2 regions of the Psychrobacillus sp. FSL H8-0487 genome follow, and region 1 is predicted to be linked to the other one. Evidence: a T-box and tRNA genes for the amino acid it is inferred to sense, from the RefSeq annotation. Region 1 holds a T-box; the other holds one or more tRNA genes.

The links. The T-box of region 1 lies ahead of thrS (threonine--tRNA ligase). A T-box ahead of a tRNA ligase gene usually reads a tRNA of that ligase, here a tRNA-Thr.
Region 2: it has a tRNA-Thr gene. The T-box ahead of thrS (threonine--tRNA ligase) is inferred to sense a tRNA for this amino acid. The anticodon was not compared.

What each region holds. Positions count from the first base shown of each region.
Region 1 is NZ_JBBOZA010000001.1:3,529,171-3,532,801, reverse strand. It holds gene MHI47_RS18000 (catalase) at 1-49, shown strand, start outside; gene MHI47_RS17995 (FAD-dependent oxidoreductase) at 247-1,587, shown strand; T-box leader at 1,641-1,866, shown strand; T-box leader at 1,904-2,129, shown strand; gene thrS (threonine--tRNA ligase) at 2,135-3,382, shown strand; gene MHI47_RS17985 (GNAT family N-acetyltransferase) at 3,455-3,631, shown strand, end outside.
Region 2 is NZ_JBBOZA010000001.1:92,414-96,044, reverse strand. It holds rRNA gene MHI47_RS00495 (16S ribosomal RNA) at 1-411, opposite strand, end outside; tRNA gene MHI47_RS00490 (tRNA-Ala) at 591-666, opposite strand; tRNA gene MHI47_RS00485 (tRNA-Pro) at 679-755, opposite strand; tRNA gene MHI47_RS00480 (tRNA-Arg) at 761-837, opposite strand; tRNA gene MHI47_RS00475 (tRNA-Leu) at 853-941, opposite strand; tRNA gene MHI47_RS00470 (tRNA-Gly) at 957-1,031, opposite strand; tRNA gene MHI47_RS00465 (tRNA-Leu) at 1,049-1,133, opposite strand; tRNA gene MHI47_RS00460 (tRNA-Lys) at 1,162-1,234, opposite strand; tRNA gene MHI47_RS00455 (tRNA-Thr) at 1,243-1,318, opposite strand; tRNA gene MHI47_RS00450 (tRNA-Val) at 1,332-1,407, opposite strand; rRNA gene rrf (5S ribosomal RNA) at 1,432-1,547, opposite strand; rRNA gene MHI47_RS00440 (23S ribosomal RNA) at 1,668-3,631, opposite strand, start outside.

The DNA of each region.
Region 1 (3,631 bases):
TTTCTTAAATGCTATTGCTGCCCATCGTTTCTGGAATAGAGTAGTATAAACAATTATTTTGGGCATGTCCTATTAGGGCATGCCTTTTTTACATAGAATGAGAGAATAAGATAATGAAGAACTTTTAGAAGGAAATAAAAAGAAAAATTTTAAGTGTATAACAAACATAGCTATTCACTAATACTTGAAGGGAAGTTATTGTTGGGTATAGAAAGAGTAATAAGGAAAGTCAAAGGAGGAAACTTCATGCACTACGTAATAATAGGTGGAGACGCTGCGGGGATGAGTGCGGCAATGGAAATTGTACGTAATGATCCTGACGCTCGAATTACGACATTGGAAAAAGGACATATTTATTCCTATGGACAGTGTGGTTTACCCTATGTAGTAGGAAAACAAGTAGTATCTTCAACGGACGTTATAGCACGAAGTGTAGAAATGTTCCGTAGTAAATACGGAATTGATGCAAAAACAGGATATGAAGTGACCAATGTGGACCCTAACAATAAAACAGTGTCAGGGAATATTCTGCAAACGAGAGATAATTTCATCTTAAGCTATGACCGCTTGCTTATTGCGACGGGTGCTACTCCAGTTGTTCCTAATTGGAACGGTGGGCATTTGTTAGGGATTCATACGATTAAAACCATTCCAAATACAGAGGAAATTATCGCGGATTTAGAAAATGTTCAACAAGTTACTATAATTGGTGGAGGATATATTGGACTAGAAATGGCCGAAAACTTTGCTAGTATTGGAAAAAAAGTACGTATTATACAAAGAGGAGATCAGCTAGCCGGTATATTTGATCACGATATAGCATGTTTCATACATGAACATGCAAAGGCTCATAATGTAGAAGTGATATTAAATGAAGAGGTTCAATCTTTCACGGGAGATACGAGAGTAAGTGATGTGAGGACAGATAAAGGAAGTTACCCTACCGATTTAGTTTTAGTTGCCACAGGGGTTAAACCTACAACGGGTTTTTTAGAGGGGACTGGCATTCAATTGCACCATAATGGAGCGATTGTAGTAAATAATTTTTTAAAAACGAATTTGGACGATATCTACGCAGCAGGAGATTGTGCAAGTCATTTTCATCGTATTAAACAACTGAATGATTATATTCCTTTAGGAACAACTGCTAATAAACAAGGGCGAATCGCTGGATTAAATATGATAGGTCAAAGGAATGAATTTAAAGGAATTGTTGGCACATCCATCATGAAATTTTTTGATTTGGCTCTTGGAAAAACTGGGTTGTCTGAGAAAGAAGCGGAGCAGCTCGGTATTTCCTATGACGTGCATACGCAGGAAGCCACGGACATTGCAGGGTATTATCCAGGTAAGGAAACGATGCATATGAAATTGATTTACAGGAAGGATAACCAACAAATTTTAGGGGGTCAAATTATTGGAGGAAATGGTGTAGATAAAAGGATTGATGTATTAGCAACTGCACTTTATCACCATATGACCTTTTCCGAGTTATTGGATCTTGATCTTGCATATGCCCCACCATTTAATGGGGTTTGGGATCCCCTGCAGCAAATGGCAAAGCGAAGTACTACCCAAAAAATATAACAGTAATGTTGACTATTTGAATTTTGTTGCATATACTTAGAAAAATCAATTAGTAACAAGCGAAGAAAAGGACATGGATCATTTAAATACTTCTTATCAGAGAATGGGGTCGCCGACTGAAAGCCCTTAAAGAAATGCAAATGATTTACCACCTTGGAGCAATTATGGGGAACACATTTATGTAATTATCCATAATCGGGAAACCGTTATCTTACATGAGCGCAACAGAATTTTTATGTTGCAAATTAGGGTGGAACCACGACCACACTCGTCCCTTTACCGGGATGGGTGTGGTCTTTTTGTATATAAATTTAATATTCAAGCGAAGAAAAGGATATGAATTGTTTTAACTTTCTTATCAGAGAATGGGGTCACCGACTGAAAGCCCTTAAAGAAATGCAAATGATTTACCACCTTGGAGCAATTATGGGGAACACATTTATGTAATTATCCATAATCGGGAAACCGTTATCTTGTATGAGCGCAACAGATTTTTTTGTGTTGCAAATTAGGGTGGAACCACGACCACACTCGTCCCTTTACTGGGATGGGTGTGGTCTTTTTTGTTAGGAGAAAAATAGTAAATGGAGGAATTAAAGTGAAAGCAGAAGAAAGAGTAAGTCATCAAAATTTAGGGCAACAATTAGAATTGTTCATGTCGATGGAGGAAGCACCAGGAATGCCGTTTTATTTACCAAAAGGGATGATACTGCGCAACGAACTGGAAAACCTGTGGAGAGAAAAGCATCAACGAGCAGAATATCAAGAGATTAAAACTCCAATTCTGATGAAACAGGAGCTTTGGGAAAAATCAGGGCATTGGGATCACTATCATGAAAATATGTATTTTGCAGAGGTAGATGACCAAAAATATGCGATTAAACCAATGAATTGCCCTGGAGCTGTTTTAATCTTCAATAGCAAACGAAGAAGCTATAGGGAGCTTCCGGTTCGATATGCAGAACTTGGATTAGTCCACCGCCATGAACTCTCTGGATCATTGAATGGATTACTACGAGTCAGGGCTTTCACTCAGGATGATGCTCATCTGTTTGTATTGGAGGAGCAGATTGAAAGTGAGATAGCGAAGGTACTAGACCTTGTGGATGAGTTTTACTCGGAGTTCGGCTTTAGCTATAAAGTAGAGCTATCCACTCGACCAGAAAATTATATGGGATCAGTAGAGGTTTGGGATCAAGCAGAGCAAGCGTTGGAAGCAGTTCTTCAGAATAAGCAGGTAGAATATCAGGTAAACGAAGGGGATGGAGCATTTTATGGTCCGAAAATCGATTTTCATATATTAGATGCATTGGGACGTAGCTGGCAGTGCGGTACTGTTCAACTAGACTTTCAAATGCCTGAAAAGTTTGACTGTAAGTACGTCGACGAACACAATCAATTGCGACAACCCATTATGATTCATCGTGCAATTTACGGTTCTATTGAGCGATTCATGGCTATTCTATTGGAGCACTATCAAGGTAGCTTTCCGCTGTGGTTATCTCCGGTTCAAGTTAAAATATTACCAATTGCCGATGCACATAAAGAGTATGCAGAGAACGTAAAGTGGCAACTTGAGCAAGATGGGTATCGAGTAGAGATAGACAATCGGGTAGAGAAAATCGGATTGAAAATTCGTGAAGCTGCAATGCAAAAACATCCGTATATGCTCATTATTGGGGATCATGAAATGGAAAATGGCGCAGTTTCTGTTCGACAACATAAAGTAGGTGTTTTGGGAGAAATGAGTGTTTCAGCATTTATAGAGAAATTAAAAGAGGCTAGGAAAGGGTGAAATATTAAATATTGTCATACTAAAAGGATTTTCGGCTATATATAACGAATGAAACTCTATGGAGGTCGTATAATGGCAAAATGGATGTTATTGTTTGCGGGATTCGCTATTATAGTTGGAAATGCATCGGGAATATATTCAATGTATCAGCCAAAGGTGGGGCCAATTGGGAATGGAGAAATTGCCAATTATGTCTGGGTCAGTATTATTTTCAGTACGTTAGCTGGTGTAATAGCAATTGCCCAATTT
Region 2 (3,631 bases), 3.4 Mb from region 1:
GCGGCATTGCTCCATCAGACTTTCGTCCATTGTGGAAGATTCCCTACTGCTGCCTCCCGTAGGAGTCTGGGCCGTGTCTCAGTCCCAGTGTGGCCGATCACCCTCTCAGGTCGGCTACGCATCGTCGCCTTGGTGAGCCGTTACCTCACCAACTAGCTAATGCGCCGCGGGCCCATCCTGTAGTGACAGCCGAAACCGTCTTTTAACATCTCCCCATGAGAGGAAATGGATTATTCGGTATTAGCCCCGGTTTCCCGGAGTTATCCCAATCTACAGGGCAGGTTGCCCACGTGTTACTCACCCGTCCGCCGCTAAATCAGAAGAAGCAAGCTTCTTCGTCATTCGCTCGACTTGCATGTATTAGGCATGCCGCCAGCGTTCGTCCTGAGCCAGGATCAAACTCTCCATAATAGTTCACTTCCAGTATGCAGAGCACATTGAAAGCGAACAAATTAGAACTAGTTTAAAAGCTCATTTTGTTTTGCTGGCATCATCATTAAATGATGTCCAAAATTGTTTTGCTATCATCCTAACAAGTTAGTTGAAAGCTATGTTTCTTAACGTTTTGCATGTTCAGTTTTCAATGTTCATGGTGGAGCCTAGCGGGATCGAACCGCTGACCTCCTGCGTGCAAGGCAGGCGCTCTCCCAGCTGAGCTAAGGCCCCGAAAATAATAACTGGTCGGGAAGACAGGATTCGAACCTGCGACCCCTTGGTCCCAAACCAAGTGCTCTACCAAGCTGAGCTACTTCCCGTTATATGGTGCGCTCGGCAGGACTCGAACCTGCAACCTCTTGATTCGTAGTCAAGTGCTCTATCCAATTGAGCTACGAGCGCAATGTTTCAAAAAAGTGGTGCCGAGGACCGGAATCGAACCGGTACGGTAGTCACCTACCGCAGGATTTTAAGTCCTGTGCGTCTGCCAGTTCCGCCACCCCGGCACTTTAGTGAATCTTTGGAGCGGAAGACGAGGTTCGAACTCGCGACCCCCACCTTGGCAAGGTGGTGTTCTACCACTGAACTACTTCCGCTCGGTTATTAAATTAAATGGTGCGGGTGAAGGGAGTCGAACCCCCACGCCTTGCGGCGCTAGATCCTAAGTCTAGTGCGTCTGCCAGTTCCGCCACACCCGCAAAAAATATAATTCACTATAAAAAGTGATGAGCCATGTAGGATTCGAACCTACGACCCTCTGATTAAAAGTCAGATGCTCTACCAACTGAGCTAATGGCTCGAAAAAAGTGGTGCCGGAGAAAGGACTTGAACCCTCAACCTACTGATTACAAGTCAGTTGCTCTACCAGTTGAGCTACTCCGGCAGGAGTAAATATATGGTGGAGGATGACGGGCTCGAACCGCCGACCCTCTGCTTGTAAGGCAGATGCTCTCCCAGCTGAGCTAATCCTCCATGGGATATATAATTTTATTGCAAGCCCAGCGACGTCCTACTCTCACAGGGGGAAACCCCCAACTACCATCGGCGCTGAAGAGCTTAACTTCCGTGTTCGGTATGGGAACGGGTGTGACCTCTTCGCTATCGTCACTAGACTTGAATACTTTTGAAAGACATCTTTTATTATAACAACTCTGTAGAATAATACAAGAGTTATTTTAAAAAGTTTTATTCTTTCAAAACTGGATAAACGACATTGTTACGTTAAACAAAATTTGGTTAAGTCCTCGATCGATTAGTATTCGTCAGCTGCACGTGTCGCCACGCTTCCACCCCGAACCTATCTACCTCATCGTCTTTGAGGGATCTTACTTACTTGCGTAATGGGAAATCTCATCTTGAGGGGGGCTTCGTGCTTAGATGCTTTCAGCACTTATCCCGTCCACACATAGCTACCCAGCGATGCTCTTGGCAGAACAACTGGTACACCAGCGGTGTGTCCATCCCGGTCCTCTCGTACTAAGGACAGCTCCTCTCAAATTTCCTACGCCCACGACGGATAGGGACCGAACTGTCTCACGACGTTCTGAACCCAGCTCGCGTACCGCTTTAATGGGCGAACAGCCCAACCCTTGGGACCGACTACAGCCCCAGGATGCGATGAGCCGACATCGAGGTGCCAAACCTCCCCGTCGATGTGGACTCTTGGGGGAGATAAGCCTGTTATCCCCGGGGTAGCTTTTATCCGTTGAGCGATGGCCCTTCCATGCGGAACCACCGGATCACTAAGCCCGTCTTTCGACCCTGCTCGACTTGTAGGTCTCGCAGTCAAGCTCCCTTCTGCCTTTACACTCTTCGAATGATTTCCAACCATTCTGAGGGAACCTTTGGGCGCCTCCGTTACACTTTAGGAGGCGACCGCCCCAGTCAAACTACCCGCCTGACACTGTCTCCTACCCGGGTTACGGGTATGGGTTAGAATTTCAATACAACCAGGGCAGTATCCCACCGACGCCTCCTCCGAAGCTGGCGCTCCGGGCTCTAAGGCTCCTGCCTATCCTGTACAAGTTGCACCAAAATTCAATATCAAGCTATAGTAAAGCTCCACGGGGTCTTTCCGTCCTGTCGCGGGTAACCTGCATCTTCACAGGTACTATAATTTCACCGAGTCTCTCGTTGAGACAGTGCCCAGATCGTTACGCCTTTCGTGCGGGTCGGAACTTACCCGACAAGGAATTTCGCTACCTTAGGACCGTTATAGTTACGGCCGCCGTTTACTGGGGCTTCAATTCGCACCTTCGCTTGCGCTAAGCACTCCTCTTAACCTTCCAGCACCGGGCAGGCGTCAGCCCATATACTTCACCTTACGGTTTTGCATAGACCTGTGTTTTTGCTAAACAGTCGCCTGGGCCTATTCACTGCGGCTCTTCTAGGCTATGAACCCAAAAGAGCACCCCTTCTCCCGAAGTTACGGGGTCATTTTGCCGAGTTCCTTAACGAGAGTTCTCTCGCTCACCTTAGGATTCTCTCCTCGACTACCTGTGTCGGTTTGCGGTACGGGCACCTTTCACCTCGCTAGAGGCTTTTCTTGGCAGTGTGAAATCAGGAACTCTAGACATACGTCCTCGCCATCACAGCTCAATGTTATAGAATGCGGATTTGCCTACATTCACACCTTACTGCTTGGACATGCATAACCAACAGCATGCTTACCCTATCCTTCTGCGTCCCCCCATTACTCAAACGGTGGTTTGGTGGTACAGGAATATCAACCTGTTATCCATCGCCTACGCCTATCGGCCTCGGCTTAGGTCCCGACTAACCCTGAGCGGACGAGCCTTCCTCAGGAAACCTTAGTCATACGGTGGACGGGATTCTCACCCGTCTTTCGCTACTCATACCGGCATTCTCACTTCTAAGCGCTCCACCAGTCCTTCCGGTCTGACTTCAACGCCCTTAGAACGCTCTCCTACCACTGATACCAAAGGTATCAATCCACAGCTTCGGTGATTTGTTTAGCCCCGATACATTTTCGGCGCAGCGTCACTCGACCAGTGAGCTATTACGCACTCTTTAAATGATGGCTGCTTCTAAGCCAACATCCTGGTTGTCTAAGCAACGCCACATCCTTTTCCACTTAACAAATACTTTGGGACCTTAGCTGGTGGTCTGGGCTGTTTCCCTCTTGACTACGGATCTTATCACTCGCAGTCTGACTCCCAAACATAAATCATTGGCA